2 regions of the Metabacillus sp. SLBN-84 genome follow, and region 2 is predicted to be linked to the other one. Evidence: riboswitches for the same ligand, from Rfam matches in the RefSeq annotation. Region 2 holds a riboswitch; the other holds the start of a gene.
What was found. A riboswitch is a leader RNA that binds a small molecule or an ion and turns the genes downstream of it on or off. The one in region 2 is predicted to bind cyclic di-GMP.
Positions count from the first base shown of each region.

Region 1: it holds a riboswitch for cyclic di-GMP, as region 2 does, so the genes downstream of both, RKD52_RS07440 (anti-repressor SinI family protein) here and RKD52_RS04770 (methyl-accepting chemotaxis protein) in region 2, are expected to answer to the same signal.

Region 1 covers NZ_JBRJIP010000001.1:1,491,651-1,503,168, forward strand. The annotation lists gene RKD52_RS07350 (DUF2626 domain-containing protein) at 73-318, opposite strand; gene RKD52_RS07355 (Spx/MgsR family RNA polymerase-binding regulatory protein) at 588-968, shown strand; gene RKD52_RS07360 (hypothetical protein) at 1,151-1,399, shown strand; tRNA gene RKD52_RS07365 (tRNA-Gln) at 1,730-1,801, opposite strand; gene comGA (competence type IV pilus ATPase ComGA) at 1,998-3,065, shown strand; gene comGB (competence type IV pilus assembly protein ComGB) at 3,055-4,089, shown strand; gene comGC (competence type IV pilus major pilin ComGC) at 4,108-4,419, shown strand; gene comGD (competence type IV pilus minor pilin ComGD) at 4,433-4,846, shown strand; gene RKD52_RS07390 (hypothetical protein) at 4,833-5,141, shown strand; gene comGF (competence type IV pilus minor pilin ComGF) at 5,026-5,565, shown strand; gene comGG (competence type IV pilus minor pilin ComGG) at 5,562-5,936, shown strand; gene RKD52_RS07405 (shikimate kinase) at 6,010-6,528, shown strand; gene RKD52_RS07410 (YqzE family protein) at 6,554-6,733, shown strand; gene RKD52_RS07415 (DUF3889 domain-containing protein) at 6,782-7,105, opposite strand; gene RKD52_RS07420 (hypothetical protein) at 7,172-7,384, shown strand; gene RKD52_RS07425 (DUF5658 family protein) at 7,655-7,936, shown strand; gene RKD52_RS07430 (hypothetical protein) at 7,951-8,148, shown strand; gene RKD52_RS07435 (helix-turn-helix domain-containing protein) at 8,204-8,533, opposite strand; gene RKD52_RS07440 (anti-repressor SinI family protein) at 8,631-8,762, opposite strand; cyclic di-GMP riboswitch class I at 8,794-8,880, opposite strand; gene RKD52_RS07445 (YqhG family protein) at 9,177-9,971, opposite strand; gene RKD52_RS07450 (DEAD/DEAH box helicase) at 9,975-11,518, opposite strand, start outside.
Region 2 covers NZ_JBRJIP010000001.1:983,586-995,103, reverse strand. The annotation lists gene RKD52_RS04805 (AMP-binding protein) at 1-738, shown strand, start outside; gene RKD52_RS04800 (DinB family protein) at 794-1,282, shown strand; gene RKD52_RS04795 (hypothetical protein) at 1,366-1,719, opposite strand; gene RKD52_RS04790 (hypothetical protein) at 1,914-2,414, shown strand; tRNA gene RKD52_RS04785 (tRNA-Ala) at 2,523-2,595, shown strand; gene RKD52_RS04780 (MFS transporter) at 2,767-3,975, shown strand; gene RKD52_RS04775 (MarR family winged helix-turn-helix transcriptional regulator) at 3,986-4,429, shown strand; gene RKD52_RS04770 (methyl-accepting chemotaxis protein) at 4,526-6,223, opposite strand; cyclic di-GMP riboswitch class II at 6,287-6,371, opposite strand; gene RKD52_RS04765 (hypothetical protein) at 6,467-6,562, opposite strand; gene RKD52_RS04760 (peptidyl-alpha-hydroxyglycine alpha-amidating lyase family protein) at 6,546-7,541, opposite strand; gene RKD52_RS04755 (GH32 C-terminal domain-containing protein) at 7,692-11,366, opposite strand; gene RKD52_RS04750 (carbohydrate kinase family protein) at 11,431-11,518, opposite strand, start outside.

The DNA.
Region 1 (11,518 bases), 510 kb from region 2:
AAAAGTCAAAAGCGGACTTTTCCGGGGATTTCTTTTCTGCCTGTCAGGGCTGAACAGTCGGCTCCGCTTTTCTTAGTGACCGCCTTGCCCAGGTACCATCATAAATGTAGTCCAATATGTAAAGCCCACGAAGAAAATCGTTAAATATGCGCCGAACACGTAAATGTACATGCGCTCAGAAAGTTTAAGATAAGATAAAAACACGAAAAATCCCGTCTGACCGAAGAATAATAATGAAGTCGTTTTCATATCTCCCAGGTAAAACATGACAGCGAAGATGCCAGTCCAGAAGCCTAATACTCGGAACATGCGATCCATATGTCAATCCCTCCTTTGTTAAGTCCCTAAGTCCATCACTTTTTTTATTATAATGTACGTCCAACACCCTTGTAAATAGCGTTTACATTCTAGAAGTACCAATTATGTCACAAAGTGTAAACAAACCTAAAAAAAAGTTTGTTGAAATCAAGGCTTATTGCTGTACAAAAGTTAAACAATTGCTGTACAATCGGTTTATACAAGTTGAACAGCTGTCGTCTAAGCAAAATTGATCATAAAAAAACAATATGAAATGGGAGATGAAGACAATGAACGAATTGGTTTTTTATAGTTATCCGAGCTGTACATCATGCAGAAAGACAAAGCATTGGCTTAAGGCACATAACGTTGATTTCAATGAAAAACATTTGTTTCGCGAAACTCCTACTTATTCAGAACTTCAAAAAATCCTTCAGCTTACAACAGACGGCATGGATGAGATTCTAGCGACCCGCAGCCAGACATACAAGGAACTGAACCTGGATATAGATGAACTGCCGCTTTCAGATGTGATAAAACTGATCATCGACGAGCCCAAACTTCTTAGAAGGCCTATTATCACAGACGGAAAAAAACTGGTCGTCGGCTATAATCCTCAAGCCCTTACAAAGCTTTCTAAAAAGAAAGAAGTACAAAAATCCGTTTCATAAAAAGTCCCCCTGTTCTTTATAGGGAACGAAATAATAAGAATTCATTAGAATTATGCAGAAATACCTAGTAATGATGTGATAACTTAAAAATATGCCCGAATTTGAAGATTTTCATTTCAGCCTTTTCTTTGTATAGTGAATACAGATGGTTCATTATAAAGAACGAAAAGGGTGGAATGATGATGACAGAAATTCAATTTTTCCTAGAAGGCATTGGCAACCGGAACGTAGCAACAGACTACTCCAGCCCGAATTTTATTACAGATGAGGCAAGCATCGAAAAAGCTTCCAAAGAGTTTGCTAAAAAGAACAAGCTGAAATATATTGAATATGAAATCCTGAACAGCGGGTACAGGGTTTACTATCTAAAACCGTCCTTGCTCAAATCAAAGAGGAAGCCATATATTTATTATGCGAAAAGAAACGCTTAAAAAACCTGCGGATACAATATCCGCAGGTTTTTTGGTGTTTGGTGATTGTGCAAAGGTTGAACATCCCGATCTCTCCGCTTTTCGTGGTGTCCAGCTGCGCCTTCCAACTCCTCTGCCAGAACAAAATCACCCAAAAAGGCAAAACCGGCCTTTTTGGGTGATTTCTTATCTGACTCCCGGAGCTAAACGGAAGGCTCCGCATTTCGTGGTGTCTAGCTCCGCCTCCTAGCCCTTCCGTCAGAACAAAATCCCCGAAAAAGTCAAACCCGGACTTTTCCGGTGATTTCTTTTCTGCCTGTCAGGGCTGAACAGTCGGCTCCGCTTTTCGTACTGGGCTAGCTGGATTCGAACCAGCGCATGACGGAGTCAAAGTCCGTTGCCTTACCGCTTGGCTATAGCCCATTAAAGACTTTATTAAGTATGGGCAGAACTTGTAAAATTATTCATTGCCGCTCTATTTTTTGTTTTTCATCCAGGAGAAAATGAGTTTTTCACCCTTATAGAACTCATGAATCGTCCCGAAAATTTACTTTTCGCCGTGTGCGCTTTCTTCTTAAATGAGGTAGGCTTTCAGTAGCCGCTCAGAAAGGAGGAAATCATGAATTCCATCGAATTGCTCAGTGAAAGAATTGTAGAAGAAGCTTGTGAGCTTAACGCTTCTGATATTCATTTTGTTCCCAGGGAAACAGACGCGGTCATTCAATACAGAATCGATGATGATCTCATTGAAAAGAGGATTATCCGCAAAGAAGTCTGCGGCAGGATCATCGCACATTTTAAATTTCTTGCATCTATGGATATTGGCGAGAGGAGGAGGCCGCAGAACGGTTCACTTGCTCTGTCAAATCAGGCAATCAATGTGCAGCTTCGCATGTCCACTCTTCCTACCGTTTTTGAAGAAAGTCTAGTGATCAGAATCCTCCCGAATGATTGCATCCCTTCCGTCACCAAGCTGTCGCTTTTTCCGCAGTCCGCACAAAAACTTCTCTCTTTTCTAAATCATTCCCACGGTTTAATGGTTTTCACCGGTCCAACCGGTTCCGGAAAAACAACGACTCTATATTCTCTCATTCATTATGCAAAAAAACATTTTAACCGCAGCATCATAACGCTTGAGGATCCGGTTGAAACGAAAAGCTCCGAGGTTCTGCAGGTACAGGTTAATGAAAAAGCGGGGATCACGTATGCGGTCGGGCTGAAGGCCATACTGAGGCACGACCCGGATATTATTATGGTCGGTGAAATAAGAGACAGGGAAACCGCACAAATTGCAATCAGGGCAGCGCTAACTGGGCACTTGGTGCTCTCGACGATGCATACAAGAGATGCCAAAGGCGCCATATACAGAATGCTTGAATTTGATGTAAGCCTGTCTGAAATTGAGCAGACGTTTCTCGCGGTCGTTGCTCAGAGGCTTGTCGGGGTTAAATGTCCATTTTGCGAGGGCGAATGCTCACCGCAGTGTAAAAAAATGAGGAACGTCAGGAGACTTGGAATCTTTGAAATGCTGTACGGTAAAAATCTTACTCTTGCCATAAAAGAAGCCCGAGGAGAAAAGGTCGAATGTGATTATGCCACCTTAAGGGATGCGATAAAAAAGGGAATTGCCCTTGGGTACTTGCCCTCCTATGCTCTTCATAAATGGATGTATGCCTATGAAGACTAAAAAAAGATGGAGTCTTAAGGAGCAATCTCAATTTCTGAAGAGGATGAGCAGTCTTTTAGAAAAGGGCTACACATTAAATGAAGCACTAACATTTACTTCAATTGATCTTCGGGCAGACAAAAGCGGGGATGTGGCTCATTGTCTGCGGAGGCTCTCTGCAGGCCAGTCCATCAGGTCGGCTTTTGAAGAATTATCCTTTCACCGTGAAGTCCTGAGCTATTTGTATTTTGCTGAAAAGCACGGGGATTTGGATGCCGCCTTTAAAGAGGCGGGAGATATGCTCAGCAGAAAAGTCGTACAGCACGAAAAATGGAAGAAGGTCATGCAATATCCTCTTTTTCTCTTCTTTACAATTGGAATTCTCTTTTACCTCTCACAATCTGTTATTGCCCCTCAGTTTCAGCAGATCTACCATTCCATGAACCTTGAGCCCAGTTTTTTGACACATTTTCTATTTTTCCTGTTTGAAGCAGTAAAATTAGGGATGATTGGAAGCCTCGTCTTCCTGATGCTTTTCGGTGTTTATTATATGGTCCGGCTGAGAGCCTTTAAACCTCAGAGGAAAATGAGGGTTATGCTGAAAATTCCAATCTGGAAAAAAATCATTGTCCTTATTAACAGCTACTATTTTTCCCTGCAGCTGAGCAATCTTCTGAAAAGCGGTTTATCGATTTATGAATCACTCAAGGTTTTTGAACATCAGAATTTTCTTCCGTTTTACAGAGATGAAGCGAAATGGTTTATTGAACATTTAAAAAAAGGGGAGAGATTTGAAACCCTCATAAGCCTTAACTGTTTTTACGAAAAGGAAATGAGTCAGGTCGTCGGCCATGGACAAGCAAACGGAAGGCTTGCAAGAGAGCTGTATACATACAGCCAGTTTGTCCTTGAAAGACTTGAAGACAAAACAATGAAATGGCTGCTGATAATTCAGCCTGCAGCCTATATCACAGTGGGAATTACAGTGCTGATCATGTACCTGTCAATGATCATGCCCATGTATCACATGATGGAAGCTTTATAAAGGGAAAGGAGTCTGATTATGGTTAAAAATGAAAAGGGGTTTACACTGATTGAAATGCTTATTGTCCTTCTTGTCATATCCGTACTGCTTTTGATCACCATTCCCAATATTACAAAACATCATGCAAACATCCAGAGCAAAGGGTGTGAAGGACTGAAAAACACGGTTCAGGCCCAAGCCTCCGCCTATCAGATTGAAACGAAAAAGACTGCGACGATCGAAGAACTTGTGACGGCAGGGTACCTTGAAGAAGCACCTGCATGTCCTAATGGCACGGCGCTTACCATTGATGCTGAGGGCAAAGTCGGTGAGGCGCCTGCAGTCGAATAAAGGGTTCACGCTTATGGAAACAGTCATCGTAATCTGCATCGTTACTGTGATGACAGGGACCGCTGTTTTCATCCTTCAGCCATTTCAAAGTCAAAAGCCTGCTCAGCTTTTCTTCAAGGCGCTTGAACAGGATCTTTTATATGCCCAGCAGTATGCCATTTCAAATAAAAAAACGATTGTCCTGTTATTTGACCCTGCTAACCACAGGTATATAGGTACAGAAGGCGGAATTTCCAAGGATAGGCTCTATACCGTTTCTTATGATTCGAATATTCTTCTAACACCTTCCACTATGGAAGCGAGGGTTCAGTTTACTCCTGACGGGAGGCTCTCTGAAAGCGGCACGATTGTCGTGCAGTACCGTAAAAAAAGATACAATATGATTTTTTACATGGGGATGGGGAGGATGGGTGTTGAGGAACAATAGAGGCACTACATTGGCTGAGACGGTTATGGCTTTTAGCATCTGGTCTATGATTTCGCTGATTTTGCTCCCTGCCTCTATGTATATCAGTCAGGAACGGGAAAAAACGCGGCTTAAACATGAAGCTGTCACTGAATTGCAGACAATCATTGAAAAGCGCGCGTATAAGGAAGGAGAACAAAATGAAGAAGGAAAGGATATCAGCTGGAGTGTTTCCGGAGAGCTTGAAAAAGCATGCATTGAGTGGAGCTTCAAAGGCACGCTCGAAGTGGAATGCCTCTATTCTTTCAGCCCATAGCGGTTTCACATTCTTGAATATGCTGTTTTCTTTCAGTATATTCGCTGTGATTACAGCATCGTCAGCTCTGCTCATTCCCCATCTTTACAGAGTGTCGGAAGATAAACGGGACATAAATCCGCTGGAATGGGAGATCTTTCAGCAGCAGGCTGCCATTGAGTTCAGAGAAGGCACCGGCTTCAAAGTCCAGGACCAAAAGCTTTCATTTACCTCAAAAACGGGAAGAAGCATTGAATTTGAAAAGTACGGAACGATGATTCGGAGACAGGTGAATAACACCGGCCACATTATTTGCTTGAGACATGTGAAGGATATGCATTTTACCCAAATTGAAGGCGGAGCGTTGCTCACAGTTGTCAGTACTTCAGGCAAAACCTACAGGTGCACATTCAGAAGCTTTTTAGGATTGAAGCGATCAGGATGAGAAATGAAAAAGGATTTATCCTGCCGTCTGTTTCAATGATCGCGTTCTTTATCTTACTGATTCTTCTTCACCAGACAGCCGTGTTCACAGCTGAAAAAAAGTTTTACAGCGAGAGAGAGCGTTCAATGATTCTTGAGAATCTGCTCCTTTGCGGTGTTCAGCATTCCATGCAGTCCATTGCGGATCAAGAAGGGATAAACCACTATGAAATAAAGACGGACGATGGTTCCATCACTTATACGGCTGCTGAAAAAGGTGAAGGCGAATTGCTGGTATCACTTGCTGCAAAACTGAATACGGGCCATTTTTCATCAGCAAAATATACGTACAATCTGAATTCAGGAGTAATGACTGATTGGACGGTCTACTGATATAAGTGAAGAGCAGTTCCCTGCATACTGATTCTGTGGTAAGGTAATGGAAAAACAAGCGGAGTGAACAGCAGTGAAGCCAATTTTTATCACGGGATTTATGGGGACCGGTAAAACGACTGTAGGCAAGGTGCTTGCCGAAAAACTCGGATACCCTGTATTAGATACTGATCAAATGATTGAACGTGCAGCAGGGAAGCAGATCAAAGACATCTTTAAAGAAGACGGGGAAGAGGTGTTCCGTTCACTTGAAACGCAGATGATTGAGCGTGCGCCTACAGAAAATGCTGTAATCACGACAGGCGGCGGGCTGCCTGTGCGAAAAGTGAACAGGGACAATATGAAAGAGAACGGCATTGTGATTTTCCTTCAAACCGATCTTGATGTCATTTTTGAACGGGTGCAGCAGGATGAAAACCGCCCGCTTGCCTCAAAGGCTTCAAAAGAAGAGCTTTCATCCCTGTATGAGTCGCGCATAAATGCTTATGAGGACTGTACAATAAAAATCAAAACAGAGGGAAAAACCATAGAACAGCTGGCAGATGAATTGATTGAACGTATAAAAGAGCTGGAAACGCGGCATACTAGCTAAAAAGTGCGTATGAGGTGTGTTTGCAGTGTCTACGAATGATTATGTGAAATATATGACTCAGCAGCTGGTCAGATATATGGATACTCCAAAAGAAGAGCGGAAGGCACTAAAAACAATGCGGAAAACGGAGAAGTCGCCGTTTGCAAGCAGGTGGTTCGGCATCCTTCCCTTTGCTTTTATGTTTTTCTTAAAAAAGAGAAAATAGAAAGAAGGTACCTCATAGAGGTACCTTCTTTCTATTTTCTGCATCTGCTTAATCCGCTTCTTCCAGAACCTGTATCTTTTTGATTTTTTCTGTTTTTGCATCGTAAGAGATGGTGACAAACACCCCGATGTCTTTTATTCCCTCGCGCAATGTCACCTTGTATTGTTTGACCGTCTGATTCTTCTTGGTGTTGTCCCAGATCTTCTGGGCAAACAGTACTTGTGAGAGCGGATAACGTTTTTTCGTTTCTTTAACCGCTACGTTTTTCCAGTCTGTATGCTTTTCCGCATAAACATTTGCTGAATGTGAAACCAAAGCCGGCTGCAGACCGTATATAAGGAGAAGCAGCAAAAGCAATATGGTTTTCCTCATGATATTCACCGTCCTTGTTAGTTATTTTTTCCAAAAATCATGCTGCTATTCAAAGGGGGATTCGAAATGGAATTTATCATGGTTATTGTATTTGTCGGAATTTTGGCAGTGATGGGGATTGCTGGTGACAGCAGAAAAAGAAGCAGACGCAGGGACTCCTCTGGTTTTACGTATACGGGTTCAGACAACGGCAGAGACTGTCATTCTGATTCAGGATTCTTCGGCGGAGGGGATTCAGGCGGGGGAGACTGCGGCGGCGGTGGCGGCGGAGGAGATTGAGAAAGAGGGAGCCTGCAGACACAGGCTTTTTTGTTTTCTATAAAGAATATAGCGTTGTATTGGACGTTCTTTATAATGTTTCAATATAGTAAGATTGTTGAAGATATTTGGAGGGAACCGGCGGTAAACGTTCTTTAAAAAGAAATATAGCGGAATTTGACCCTGTTTTTATTCGCTGAAGAGGTATATACTTTTAGTAGACGAATTAAGTTTGCTTTTTTGTTCTTTATTAAGAATAAAGGCGGAAATGTGTTGAAGGCACTCTTTTTGATGTTAGCAGCTTTAAACAGTATGGACGCAGCATTGACCCTTGCCGGTCTGCACTTTGAGCTGATTACAGAAGCCAATCCTGTTATGAGGATTCTGTATGAGGTGCATCCTGCGGCATTTACATGTACTAAGCTGTCATTTTCATTATTTCTGCTTTTGTTTGTATTCACGGGGCGTGTACCGTCATCACCGACAATTAAAGTCCTTTCAATTGCCGCTGCATTTCTGTATTCGGCTGTTCTTTTGGCTCATTTGCACTGGATCCGGCTGCTGATTGGATGAAAAGGGGAAAAGCGATGTATAAAAAACTTTGCAGTCAGTGCTATCAGCCATCTTTCAGCAGCAGCAAAACAAATCAGTGGATTTGTCCTGTCTGCTCGAATGATATTACCTCCCATAAAGCGATACAGGCTGTTCACGCTGTAAAGAAAATACCGCTGTCAGCCTATCAGCCAATAAGGGCCACAACTTACGGATTTGACAGAAAAGGATAGCTGCATGAAAACAGCACCATACAAAAGGGACCAAAAGACCTTTTGTATGGTGCTGTTATTTTTCCTGATTCATTTTCCAGCGGTTGAATTCCAGAAACTCTCTGAACTGATCCTTGGTAACACCTGAATCCATTGCCTCTTTGACCAGGTTTGCCCAATCATGATCAAGGTTAGCCTGTTTCGTGTTCTGCTCCTCAAGAATAAGTGTATTCATCGAGACCCCGAGAACAGTAGAGACCTTTTCAAGAAATTGAACAGAAGGATTTGACTGCAGGTTCCGTTCGATTGAGCTTAAATATGATTTGGCAACTCCGGCCCGATCGGCAAGCTCTGATAGTGACAGTCCCCGCTCTTTGCGGTATTTTCGTATGCGTTCACCAATCATATAATCACCTTCCCAGAGGTATTATAGCATATAGCGAAGGGGTTGTTATATATATAGAACGAATTTACGAAAAAAAATTACGTCATGCAGGAGATTGTCAACTTTTAACTGTTTGCGTTTTCAAAAACTCTCTGATTTCTTCTTTGCTGATTCCCATTTCCAAGGCTGACAGAATTAACTCTTTCCATTCCTGATCCAGCATTTGAACATCCTGCATTAACACTTCCATTGTAACTCCTCCTAAAATACGCGATAGTATTTCAGGCAGTCCAGCCATCATAGCTCCGGAGAACCGTAGACCTGTGACTTTGCGTCCCGGCTTTTCAGCAGGTTTGCCTTTGTCTGATTATGTGCAACTCTGACACTGCATCAATAACAAAGTATTTCTTTTGTCACTTCTTGCTGTCTATCTAATTTACTACTATTATAAAATTTCATTTTCACTGATTGTGCTGAAATATGTCGATAGAAAAAAATATTTTCATTTTTTTCAAAAAAATACTAATAATTAGAAGTATATTCCTTTTGTGTAGGTATTTTGGCTTGATTTACCTGTTTTCTTCGACAGCCATTCTTCGGCAAAAATAAAAAGGCAAAAAATGATTTTCTGACACTAAAATCATTTTTTGCGTAAATTTTGACATTAAGCGAGGGCAGTCCGGGATAAGTAGAATAAACCGCCGTTTGTAATCGAGACATGAATGTGAGGATCATACAGCTCTTTCAAGGCTTCTTTTTCAAGATGGTAAGATTCCGGCTTTACTTCAAGATCTTCGTAAAAGTGGCTTAACAGCATCATGTCCGAATTCCAGCGCTGTCTTGCATCATCTGCCCAGGAGTGGTCGTCCTGTTCAAATTTAGCTTGTATATAATTCTGAATCCGAACAAGGCCGCTTTGTACTTTGATCATTGGCGATGTTGTAAAACACAAATCAGGAATTCTCGGAGTAAGGGCCATGTTTTCCAGATGATCTTGAAAATCTTCTATGATTGCTCCGCTGATCAGGTGAAGTCCGATTGAATAGAGATGATCCTTTTTCTTGTCGCTCTGATAGGATACCATGACATTCACACCGAGCCATGGATGCAGGGACTGGGAGCTTCCTGTATTTGGCGGGTTTTCATATAGGCGGATATGGCCTCCGAATTTTTGGGCAGTCCGGAAAATCTGATGCAGTCTTGGTGCTCCAAAGTGCATGATTTCCCCTTTCAAATCAGCTGGGGCCCGTTTGGCATCTGTTATTAAAGTCAGCTGCATCGGATTTGGCACGCCGCCTGTTTTCTCAAGATATGTCCAGTAAAACGGCCTGTTCATCAATTCTTTATCCATGTCCACTGTCAGCTGGATCGTCATATAGCCAGGCTGTTTTTCTGTAATGTCGCATGAATTGGCCGTGAAAAAGGTTTCAAGAAACTCGCTGATCTGCTGCTGCTGCATCGTTTATCCCTCCATTCTCTGTTTTGTGTGTTCCTGTTCTGCAGAATGCAGGATGGATGTCAGGTTTTCCATCTTAATTTTCATTTCTCCATCGCTTTTTGATTTGAACAGGATGTCCTGCAGGTGATCTTCGAAATTGGATATCTCCAGTTTTGTCAAAATTTCATCAAGCTCGCCGATGACCTTTTCAAACAGGTTGATTTTTTCATAGAGAAGTTTCAGAATGTGTTCTTCAACGGTGTTTTTTGTTGCCATATTATAAATGTGGACATCTTTTTCCTGCCCGAGACGGTGAATCCGTCCAATCCGCTGTTCAAGCCGCATCGGATTCCAGGGAAGATCATAGTTGATGATGTGATTGCAGAACTGCAGGTTGATTCCTTCACCGCCAGCCTCTGTCGCAATCAAGACTTGAACACGGTTTTTGAAAAGGTCCTTCATCCAGTCTTTTTTTCCTCTCTTGAATCCTCCCCTGAATGGAACAGATGAAATGCCGTGCTGCTGAAGGAACCATTGAAGATAAAACTGGGTGGCCCTGTATTCTGTGAAAATGATGACTTTGTCGTTGATTTGCTGAATCAGTTCAACGGTCCGCTGTGCTTTGGAATTTCCGTCAACTTCATTAATGCAGTTCATCAGTTCTTCAATGACAGAGTCTGGAAGAGGGGATGCTTCACCTTCAGGACGCTCCGCCATTTTTTTCAGCGTCATGTAGACAGCTTCCCTGCTTGAGCATGCCTCTCTTTGCAGCGTCATGATTGAAAAGGTGCTGGCCGAAGAGGCGCCGAATGTTTTTAGACGTGAGATAGCCGTATACAGCTGGCGTTCACTTTCAGACAGTTCAATCGGAACGGTTTCAACATGCCGTTTAGGCCATTCAATGCCCGTATCTCCCCTGCGGTTGCGGATCATGACTTTGTTCACGAGTTCCTGAAGATGCTCATGGTGTTCCAAAGAGCGGTTCTTGGCAGAAAATACTTCTGAAAAGTAAGCTTCGTTGCCTAAATGACCGGGCTTCAGCAGAGAGACAAGATTAAAGATCTCTTCTACGCGGTTTTGAATGGGCGTTGCAGTAAGAAGCAGGCAGTATTTCTTTTTCAGGCTCTGAACAAATTCATAGTTTTTTGTTTTGCTGTTTTTCAGTTTATGAGCTTCATCGATGATGACCAGGTCGTACTGCTGGTTTAGAACAATTTCCCGGTGAGGGCTTCTTTTAGCCGTATCAATAGAAGAAACGACGACATCGCAGGCTTCCCATACGTAGCTTTTCTTTTGCTCAACGGCTGGAATATAGAACTTTTCATGAAGCTCTTTTGCCCACTGGGAGACAAGAGAGGCCGGAACAAGAATGAGAATTTTCTTAGCCAGTCCCCGAATCATATATTCCTTGACGATAAGTCCTGCTTCAATCGTTTTTCCAAGGCCCACTTCATCTGCAAGAATAGCCTTTCCGTTCATGTTTTCCACCACTTGCCTCGCGACCTCCAATTGATGGGGAAGAGGAGTGAAGTCTGTCAGGTGATTTGGAGCCTGAAGCCCTTCAAAGG
Region 2 (11,518 bases):
TTAAGAACAGGCATTATGGCTGGCTCCACCTGTCCGATTGAAGTGATGAAAAAAGTAATGAACGACATGGGCATGTCTGAAATCACAATCGCCTACGGACAAACAGAATCCTCGCCTGTTATTACGCAGACGACTGTAACAGATTCCATCGAACGCAAAGTGGAAACAGTGGGCAAGGCACATCCGCATGTGGAAGTGAAAATTATCGATCCCGTTACAGGAGAAGAAGTGCCAAGAGGCGTGCAGGGCGAGCTGTGCACAAGAGGGTATCTTGTCATGAAAGGGTATTACAAAATGCCGGAGGCTACTGAGGAAGCTATTGATAAACAGGGCTGGCTTCACACCGGCGACCTGGCCACGATGGATGAGCACGGCTATGTTGTCATCACCGGACGCCTCAAGGATATGATTATTCGCGGCGGCGAGAATGTCTATCCGCGTGAAATTGAAGAGTTCCTTTACCGTCATGAAGACATAGTGGACGTTCAGGTGATTGGCATTCCGGATGAAAAATACGGAGAAAGAGTCGCAGCCTGCATCGTTTTAAAAGAAGGCGCAGCACTTACTGCTGATGACGTAAAAGCCTTCTGCAGAGGACAGCTGTCCCACTATAAAATCCCTGAATACTACACCTTTGTCAAAGACTATCCGATGACCGCTTCAGGAAAAATCCAGAAATACAAACTCAGAGAACAGGTAAAACAGGAACTGGCCAGAGAACTGTCTGAAAAAAGCTGAGAAGAGATTCCTTAAGACAGGTTTGATAGAATAATAGCAGAAGGGAGAGATTAACGTGCTTACTTATACACTGAACGTACGGGAAGAACTGATGAAAGAAACAGAGCACATGACAGATGAACAGCTGAACCTGAAACCTTCACAGGATGTCTGGAGTCCCGGACAGATTCTCGACCATCTCTATCTGATGGAAACCGTCATAACAGGCGGCCTCAAGCACGTATTGATGAACGGTGAGAAAAAGGATGCCTCAGAAAAACCGCTCCAACTCGTTATTGACCGCTCGCACAAAGTGCCGGCACCTGATAACCTGAAGCCGGCAGATGGCCCCTTTTCAAAGGATGAGCTGTATGCGAAGCTTGACCGGTCACGCCGGGAGCTCATTAACTTTGCAGAAACAGCACCTGAACACGACCTGGAAGCAAAGGCGATGAAGCATCCGCATCTCGGAGACCTTTCTCTTAAACAGTGGATTGAATTTATCGGATATCATGAAAAAAGACATCTCCTTCAGCTGCTTGAAGTGCGAAGTGCGGTTTCCTGAAGAGAGGCTCTCACAGAAGCCATATAAAAAAGCGCAGACACCGTCTGCGCTTTTTTTTGTTCCTGATTATGTATTCAGGAGCCTCACCAGCAATACCACTTCTTCCAGATTTCCCATGACTCCTTAGGAACTTGCGGGAAACAATCTTCCCATTCTTTCTTCGTATACTTTTTCCAGCCCCATCCCCACCAGAACTTGGTCCAGCAATAATAATACTTGCCGTCGTATTTCACCGTATTTGCTTCATACTTGTTTTTCTGGCTGCTTCCATAATCATATTTCGTATTCTTGTCCCCAAAGAAATAAGAGAAGACCGAATCAAGAAACGAGTCGAACGAATTTTGCTGCGGCTGCGAATAATTGTATCCGGAAGCAAGAGCAGATGTCGGAGCAAAAAGAGCAGAAATAAGGACGAAAGCAATAACTGCATGTTTCAACTTTTTCAGAATGTTCACCTCCTTTACAAAGATTTCCTGACATTAGTATTTTACACGATAAGTTCTCAATAGAGAACAAAATAGTGTAATAAGCCTATGTAAATTTTGATTCTTTTTATCCACGATACATCCAGATAAAGAAAATAATGGTATCATTTAATAGGTCGCACTTAAATAAAAGGAGTCTTGGAATCTTGAATAAAGGACTTAAAATTGCAGCTGCAGCTGTCTTGGTGCTGCTCTCGGCCGGGGTGATCGGCGTCTGGACAATGGTTTACCTGAAGAACACGGGTGCTGAAGAACATCCAACCGCCGCTGAAACCAACCGGCCCCCTCAGCAAGTGCAGGATTATGGGGACACAGAAAATCCTGAATACGCTGATGCAGGTGAATTCATCAAAAAATTTCATGAGTTCTATAATCAAACAACCGGCTGGGAAAGAATCAATGATCTGAACATGCCTGACCAAATTGCCCGGGCTGAAGCAGCCAAGGCCTATGCCGGCCATTTCATTCCCCTGACAGAAGATTCCGCTTTAAAAGCAGATCTTGAAGCCATCACCATGCATGCCGACAGTGTCATCGCAGGAAACGCTGAAACCGTCCTGACTCTCCACCGTTATTTTCATGATTTAGATATTGCCGTAAACGGATATGTCCATGAGCAAATTTTCGGAGTAACCGAAAGCAAATAAAAAACAGTCAAAATTTTTTTCGTTTTGACTGTTTTTTCTATTGCAACATAGTGAATGTCGGAGTATAATTTAGTATATCGCCAAAAGCAACTGGCACTAATTCTATACGGGGCATTAGCTCAGCTGGGAGAGCGCTACGCTGGCAGCGTAGAGGTCATCGGTTCGATCCCGTTATGCTCCATATCCGGAAACCCTTGTGCAGCAAGGGTTTTTTTGTTTTATAAAATAATTGTCAAACCGCTGCTTTCTTTTATCCTTCCATCTGAAAACTGGCACCCTTCCCCATTTGACTTTCTGTCGCTCTTTCTTATATAGTTTAGTTAACTAAACTTTACTAAAACAACGAGGTCATATGATGAATGTTCTATCAAACCGTCGATTTTTATTCACCTGGCTGTCCGGTGTGTTTGTGACACTCGGATTTTCCATATTCTTTTTGAGTGTATCCTGGCTTACCATTGATGTGCTTGAACAGCCCGGTCTTCTTGGGCTGATTATGACAGCCGTTTCTCTTCCAAGAGTGCTGATGATGGTCTTTGGCGGCGTATTTGCAGACCGCTATCAGAAAAGCAGGCTGCTGTTTCTGACAAACATTGTGCAGGCACTGCTCATGGCTGTGATGGTGCTGCTTCACGTGACAGAATCTTATTCGGTTACAGCTCTGCTTGTGATCGCTGTTTCCTTCGGGATTCTTGACGGTATTTCTTATCCTGCTCTTTCATCGCTCCTGCCGACTCTTGTTAAAAAGAAGGAGCTTCACCGCGCCAATTCGCTTTTTCAGGGATCACTTGAACTGATGTTTGTGATTGGCCCGTTTCTGGCCGGGCTGCTTTTGACGCTTGGAGGATATTCTCTGAGCTTTGGAACCTCGAGTGCACTGATTTTCCTTGCGGCCGCATTGATTCTTCCGAAATGGATCGGCGACTCGGTGCCGGATGCAAGGAAGCTGTCGATGCGCTATGTTATAGACGATTTAAAGGAAGGGATTTCGTATGTGTCCAAAACGCCTGTGCTGCGGTCCGGAACGCTTGCCATCGCCTCTGTTAACCTGTTTGTGATGGGTCCTGTCATTATGAGCATACCCATTCTTGTGGGCGAGCGCGGAGGCACGCCATTTGATCTGAGTCTGATTGAAGGTGGCCTTGCAGTCGGAACGTTTGCCGCAAGCTTCCTTATGCTGATGCTCAGGTCGGTGCACCGCGGTCGTTTTGTTTACAGGGCTCTCTTTTTAACTGCAATCGCGTTTTTCTTTTATACCCAGGCCGAGTCCATCTCGCTTCTCGCTCTTTCAGCCGGACTGAGCGGATTTATGCTGATGCTGGTTTATCTGCCTGCCGTGACGGTTATGCAGGAACACAGTGATCAGGATAAGCTCGGCAGGGTCATGAGCATCATGGCGCTCGCCGCCTCCGGGCTTGAGCCTGTTGCCTTTTCGGTTCTGTCCGTTCTCGTCGCATTGTCCGTGCCTATTCAGACGCTCCTGCTTGTTTTTGCAGGATTGATGCTTGCAGCGGCCATCTTCTTATACATCAAGGGCGGCACTCTGCGAAAAACACCTTAACCCGAAAGGAATGAAGCCTGTGGATTCGCTGAAAAAACAGCAAATTGTTCAAATGTACCGGCAGATTGATGAGCTTGACCTCCTGCTGACACAATACTTTACCGATCTGAATGATTTTAATCTGACCTATCAGCAGGAACAAATCCTGTTGCTGTTTAAAAGACAAAAGACCTGGACAACAACGGAAATTGCCCTGCGCATGAATATTTCGAAGAGCGCAGTCAGCCAGGTGTTAAAAGTACTTCAGCAGGAGACATTCATCCGCAAGGAAAAAAATCCGGAAAACCTTCGCGAAAGCTTTATTCATCTTGATGTGCAGGGAGTGGCTTATTCTAATAAAATTGACGAGATTGAAGATCGTCTGACTGAGGAATTATTTTCTCTCTTTGCTGAGGATGATTTGAATACGGTAACGAAAGCATTTAATTTGATGATTAATTATCTTAAAAAGTAACGCCCGTTCCGCCGGTTATACAAGTAGAATCAGCCAAAAAGCCATAGAAAAAAGAGCTGCAGCCTAAAACCTGCAGCTCTTTCCTTTACCTAAAACTTAAACTTTTTCAGTTCTTCCTGAAGCTCGCCGGCTATCTGGCTCAGTGAAGCAGCCGAAGCGGAAACCTCCCTGCATGGCCGAGAGCTGTTCCTTTGAAGAAACGGCAGCACTTTTTGAATTCAGGGATGTATCAGTCGCTGCGTTTGCAAGCGAATGGATTCGTTCGTTTACGTGCTTGGATGCCCCTGCCATTTCTTTTGCATACCTGGATACGTCTTCAATTTTTTCAGAGACTAAATGGATGGAAGAAATGATGTTCTGGAAGGCATGACCGGCTTCGTTCATGGCCTCAGTTCCTTTTTTCACTTCGCCTTCCCCCTGTGCCATAGAAGAAATCGCAGTGCTTGCATCATTCTGAATATGGCCGATCAGTTCGTCAATTTGATCAGCTGATTCTTTGGACTGCTCTGCAAGCTTTCTGACTTCATCGGCTACTATGGCAAAGCCCCGTCCGTGCTCGCCCGCCCGAGCAGCTTCAATGGCGGCGTTCAATGACAGAAGATTTGTCTGATCTGCAATTCCTGTAATCATTTCCGCAATTTTCCCGATTTCTTTTGACCTGTTCCCCAAGTTGGCAAGCAGGTTTGAAGTGACGGCAACAGAAGTTTGTATAGCGCCCATTTGCACGACCGCTTTTTTAACAAGAATATTCCCTTCTGATGCCTGCTTTGCAGCTGTCTGTGATTCTTTTGAAACCTCAGCTGAGGATTCAGCAATCTGAAGGACTCCGCCTGCCATCTCTTCCATGGAGTGAACTGAGCGATTGGCACTTTCAGATGAGGTGGTGGCATCTTCTGCTATCCCCTGAATGGTCGCTGTCACCTGCAGGGCAGAGGCAGAAGACTGTTCTGCCGAAGCATCAAGCTGCTGGGAAGCTGCAGCAACCTGGCTTGAGGTTTCTGAAACCCGCTGCATAAACGCCTTTAAATTCACTGTCATCGCATTGGAAGCAAGAATCAGGCGGCCAATCTCATCCTGTGATTTCGTCTGGATCAGGTCGCCGTTAAGGTCTCCTTCTGAAATCGTCTCAAGCCTGTTCACAATAAGTGCGGCAGCTCTTGAAATTCCTCCGGCACTGAATAGGCCGACAATGAGCGCTGCAGCAAATGCGAGCACGGATGCAACGATAATAATAAGTTCTGATTGGGAGCCTGTTTGAAGCGCCTCAGATGTTTGGTCATTTGTAATACTGTTTTGTATTTCTACAACATCAGACCAGGCATCAATGGCCTCCTGGCTGTATGGGAGGCATTTTTCCTCCATCAGCTGAATGGCCTCATCCTTTTGTCCGCTGTCGTACAATGGGATGATTTCTTCCACAACAAGCTTTCTCCACTTGATGGTTTTTTCATCGGCCTCTGTCAGAGCGGATTCTACATCTTTGGAAATCTCCCCGTTTTTAATCGCATCGTGGAGGACTTTTTCCGTTTCTATCGCCCGTTCTGTTTCTTCTAAAAATTGCTCTTTAAACTCATCCCTGTCAAACAAGATATAATCCCGGGCAATCTTTGCACGGTTTGCCACGCTGAATGTCATCGAATTTGCAGATTCCAAAAACGCAAGGTCGTTCTCTGTCATTTCCTCAACGTCTTCTGAAATCCGGTTGATTGTCACATAGCTGAACACGGCAATAATAACCAGCAGCATTAAGACAATGGCATAGCTCATTAAGATTTTCCATTTAATGCTTTTCATCTTTTCCTCCCCATGCGGAATCTCTTTCTGGTCATACGGCACAGCGCCGTCATGATCAGTCCTGTTCTTAATGGCCGGTTGCGCTACTTGCTCCTGATTGTCCAAGCGCCCATATATAGACAATCCATCACTGCATTCCAGTTTTTCTTATCATCTTTATTATCGGACTGATCAATCTTCCCTTTAAGAGCTGATTCTTCATGGGAGAAAAAATTTTGACGGGAAAGAGGGAAACGAATGAGGCTATTGTTTAATAAAAGCCTGAATCCTTTTGTTTTTCAGTTCAGCCACATAAATTGTTCCATTCGCATCCACTGCAAGATCATGCGGAATTTTCATCTGGCCTTCTTTGCTGCCCCATGTGCCGAACCGCTCTCAGTATTGTTCCTTTTTTGTCCAAGACAATGACCTGGCTTGTAACGTTTTTTTCTGCCCCGTTCAGGGAATCACCGCCGTCAACAACGTAAATGTTTCCGTCACTTGCCGCTTCTACACCAAACGGCCTGCCGATCTCCGGCATGTCCCAGCGGTCAAGATACTGTCCATTTTTATCAAAAACCTGTATGCGTGCATTGCTGCGGTCTGCAACATAGATCCTGCCTTCGCTGTCGCTGCTGATTCCGTGAGGCAAGTTGAATTCTCCCGGTTGGCTGCCAGGCTTATCAATCTGCCATTCCAGTTTTCCTTCTCTGTCAAACTTCACAATCCTCCGGTTTCGGTAGCCATCTGCAACAGCAAAAGATCCATCATCCATGACCGTTACATCTGTAGGGCGCGCAAATGTGTATTCATCCATGAAAACAGGAAAGTTTGGAAGCAGATTTCGAATGCGGAGACTCCATTCCAAACCCGTTTGGTAATCCTCCCCGAATGATTGCATCAGCTTCCCTTCTGGACTCAATTTAAAGACCTTGTTCAAAGAAACGTCGGTCACCCAGATGTTATCCTCGCTGTCGATTTCAAGGCCATGCGGAGATTTGAACATGCCTTCTCCCATAATTCGTTTAACTTTTTTTGTTTTTCCGTCCAAAACGACAATCGTTGGTTCTTTAATAAAATTTTTTCCGCTGTACTCTCCGCTTGCTCTGTGAAAATAGTAAATATCTCCTTCAGAGTTAACTGCCACACCGCTTCCTTCGCCTGCTGCGCTTTTCTCCTCAGGCGTTTTCGGCCAGAGAACTACAGGCGAGTAAGTTTTTGTTACCGGTATTACAACCGGCTTTTCTTTAAAAATAACGTCTGATCCTCCCTGGCTGAACCATACGATTAATCCTGTGATGCTGAGTGCCCCCAAAAGAAGAGTGTTTACTTTATCCATGTTTTGTTCCTCCGATTAATCTAGTTGATGATGACTCTGCCTATCGTACAGGAATCTTCTTCATCTAAAAACGGACGGCAGGATGGGATTGAATAGGACCTGAGGCGCAGAAAAAAAACACTCAGAATTTCTGAGTGTCTGAAACAGCGTCTATTTTTTTGAAACGGAAGCATCGATCAGCTCCCAATCCTGAAACTCCTCTTCGCCTGCATTCTGTATCTCAGCGGCCGTTCCATTCTCAGGGGTGCCGTTTTCAACCCCCAGTACTTTGCCGCTGTTTACAGCACTGAAGCGGTAGGTTCCATCCCAATGATCTGTAATTTTCCATTGTTGGTTGCCGTAGCCGAAATACTCCCATATTTGCACAGCATCTCCGGCAGTGACTCCTGATGCATCCAGCACAAATTTGCTGTCGCCTGCGTGAATTTTATAAGATCCGGGTGCAGCGTTTTCTATCTTCCATACATGTTCCCCGCCCGGCTGAAGTCTTGTTTTAGAGCCATTGTCCTTTCCTTCAGGTACAAGGAATTTCCCGCTTGTCTTCTCGGCGATTTTAAAGGAAGCGGTGCTCTCGATAATGGTTCTGCCGGCAATTTTCCCATTTGCAGCCGATGCAGTAATGATGCTTCGTCCGTGGCCTGTCATACGGATTTCTGCGCTGTCATCATCTGTTTTTTTGATTTCTGCTGCATCAGGATTACTTGAGTGCCATTTTAGTTTTTGATGCTTGCCTGTTACGGATGCAGAAAGCTTATGCACACCTCCAAGCGGAAGGGTCACTTTTTTATGATCCATGACGACTGCGGCAGAATCCTCGCCTTCTTTCCAAACCCCTTTTAATGGGTACACATCAAGGGACACAATTTTCACGCTTCCTCCTTTCGTGTAAAAGCTCATCCCGTCACTTGCTCCGTCAGGAAAGATAACATTGGAGAAAACGGCTGCGCCGTCGTTTCCGAACACCTCTACAGAAGATTCATCCACAAAGATACTGAATTTCACCCGCCTGTTCTTAGGTTCAGCGCCGGTTTCATGATAAGTCGAGAACTTGTCGGAGAAACTGACGTCTCCAGATTGAGACCGGTCAAAGAACATGATGCCTTCTGAAGCCTTGTAGCCCGCAATCGTTTTTTGAGAATCGGATTCTCTCAGCCCGAATCCGAATTCTGCCTTGCTGTTTTCAGGCAGTTCTATTTCAGCTTCAATTTCATACGATGTAGCTTTTATATCCGCAAGCAGGTTTGCATCGTCAGGCTTCACAGTTTTGTTGCTCCACGAGAAACCGGCGCCTCTTAACTGCTCAAGCTCTTCAACAGGATTCTGGAACAATCGTACGCCTTCTCCAGGAACGGTTTTGAGCGTCAGTTCACGAGGAACCGACATTTGGCCTTTCCACGGGGATGTCGGGAAAGCGAAGGGATAATCCCAGTTGCTCATCCAGCCCAGTGAGATTCTGCGCCCGTCTTCTGCCGGAATATCCGCAAACGACATGGCCGCATACATTTCCTTGCCGAACTCATTTTTCAGCACTTTTCCAGCGGGATTATCACTCTCGAAACGTTTTCCGTCAAAGGTCCCCGTAAAGTATTCCGAATCCGATCCGCCTGTTTTCGGATTGGCACCGGTACTGATGGACAGCACCCATTTCTTTTTGGACGGATCTCCGTCTACCGGCAGCTGAAAGAAATCCGGGCATTCCCAAACTCCCCCTCTGACGTAGTCACCATAGCCAAATGATTCAATCATTTCCCAGTCCAGAAGATTTTGAGATGTAAAGAAACGGATATGATCTCCTCCGGAAATGACCATCACCCACTGATTATGCTCCCCGTCCCAGACGACTTTCGGATCTCTGAAATCCCAGCCTTCTCCGCCGTAGAATTCCCCGATATTCGGGATAATGGGATTGCCGTCATAAAAATTCCACGTTCGGCCTTTATCTTTGCTGTAGGCAACGCCGACCTTCTGATCGCCATTGTGTTTTTCAGGATTAAAGGAAGTATAGAAGGCAATCAGTCCGGAACCTTCTTTATCAAATAATCCGGACGCATTCGTTTTGTCTACTACTGCAGACCCTGACCAGGCGTGCCCCATTTCATTCCAGGGAATGGCAATCGGAAGCCTTTTCCAGTGAACAAGATCCGTGCTGACCGCATGCGCCCACTTTCCGCCGTCCTGATGGAAAAGATGATACTCTCCCTCATAGTAAACGAGGCCATTAGGATCGCTTGCATACCCCCTTGCCTGTGTAAAGTGATACTGCGGGCGGTAAAGCTCGGAATAATACGTGTCATGCTGTTCTCCGTATACATGCTGGAAAAAGGCTGTGCCGTTGTATACATTTAATCCGTATTTTCCGCTTGAATAGGCTGAGTCTTTTGCAGAAATGGCCGGATCAGCATAGCCGTCAAAATAAACCTTTATATCTTTTCCGGCCGCATGAATCTCAACATGATAGAGTTTGCCGGGCTCTAATTCCCTGTCCGCCATGCCAAGGGTACGGTCTCCTTTCAAATCAAGCAGACGGATTCGGTTCAGATTCGGATCCAGTGTCAGCATGTAGCCTTCACTGGCATCTGCTTTTCCTCTGAAAACTAGACCAGCCGTACCGAATGGAGTTTGGGAATCTATTTTCAAATCGGCTTCAAGGACAAAATCATCCCCTGCTGTTTCAGCCATCCGAAAGGTATTTTCTTCAGACGGACTCGTTCCTCCAATACCTTCAAGATGAGGCGCCCATTCTCCATTAACCGGCTGCCAGCCCTCCAGGTTGGACTGAAGATCACTCAGCTGAATGTTTTGAAAAGCGGCATGTCCGTCAGCATGAAAGCCCAAAAATCCTTTTGAATTTGAACGGTCTTCAGCCTCTAAAACCGGCTTACCTCCGTTTTGCCAAAATACCTGCAGGGAAGAGCCCACTGCTTTGACCTTTACGTGATAAAGCGTTTCATGGTCAATCGTCATCTGTTTCTCTGCAAGTATCTTTTTCTTCTGAACGTCCACTAGCTGCACCTTGTCTTCTCCGGCATCAGCCTTTACCTGATAGGCTTTTGTCCCCGTTTTATCTGATCTGAAAAGCAGGGAGGCGGAGGCGTCCTTTTCTTTTATTAGGAGGTCTGATTCAAAAATGAAATCTTTCGAAGAAACCGTTGAAACGGAATAGTGTTCCCCGCCCTCTCCCGCCAGTGCTTCCAGCCCGTCAGGTCCAGCCTGCCAGTTTCCTTTTTTCATAGAGAGGCCCGTCAGGTTTGTCCGTATTTCGTGCAGCTTCACTTTGCTGAAATGAAGAGTTCCGTTCTCGGCCTGAAATCCTGTATATCCCTTTGAAAAGCTGTGGTCCGTAGCCTCCATAACGGTTTTCCCATTTACAGAAACCGTTATGGAAGGGCCAGCTGCCACTGTTTTAATTTTTACGCCGTCTGAACCCTTCAGCTTCACCGGCACAGTTTTTAACGCGCGTCCTTGATTCAGCGTTCCAAGTGATACCGTGCTTTTTTTTGCATCAAGCCTCACTTTATACCCTTCTGTCCCTGTTTCATTTGCCCGAAAAACAAGGGATGCTGCACTTTTTCTCTCCAGTTTCATTGTTGCTTCATACTCAAGATAACCGGACGTTTCTGAATTCGATAGGATGAGAGCCGGCTGTTTTCCCGCTTTTCCCCTTAACGATCCGTCTGAATCCTTTGTCCAGCTGCCTGACAAAGCTGAATATCCGAAAATGGCAGTATTCCGCTCGTTCGCTGCCCCTTTGAACTCAGTTAAGGAAAAAGCAGAAAAAAGCAAAGCTGCCGCAGCTGCCAGTTTAAGAAGCGTTCTTTTTTTCATTTCATCCATCCCCTCGCAATAATTAAGCGCTTACATTATTTCTTTTTTAAAAAACGGGACGTATTTAATCAATCCCGTTATCTGCTGATAATCTTTTGACCGTTTCAAGTGAAGGCATTGCAGCAATGGCTCCAATCTTTGTACAGACTGCG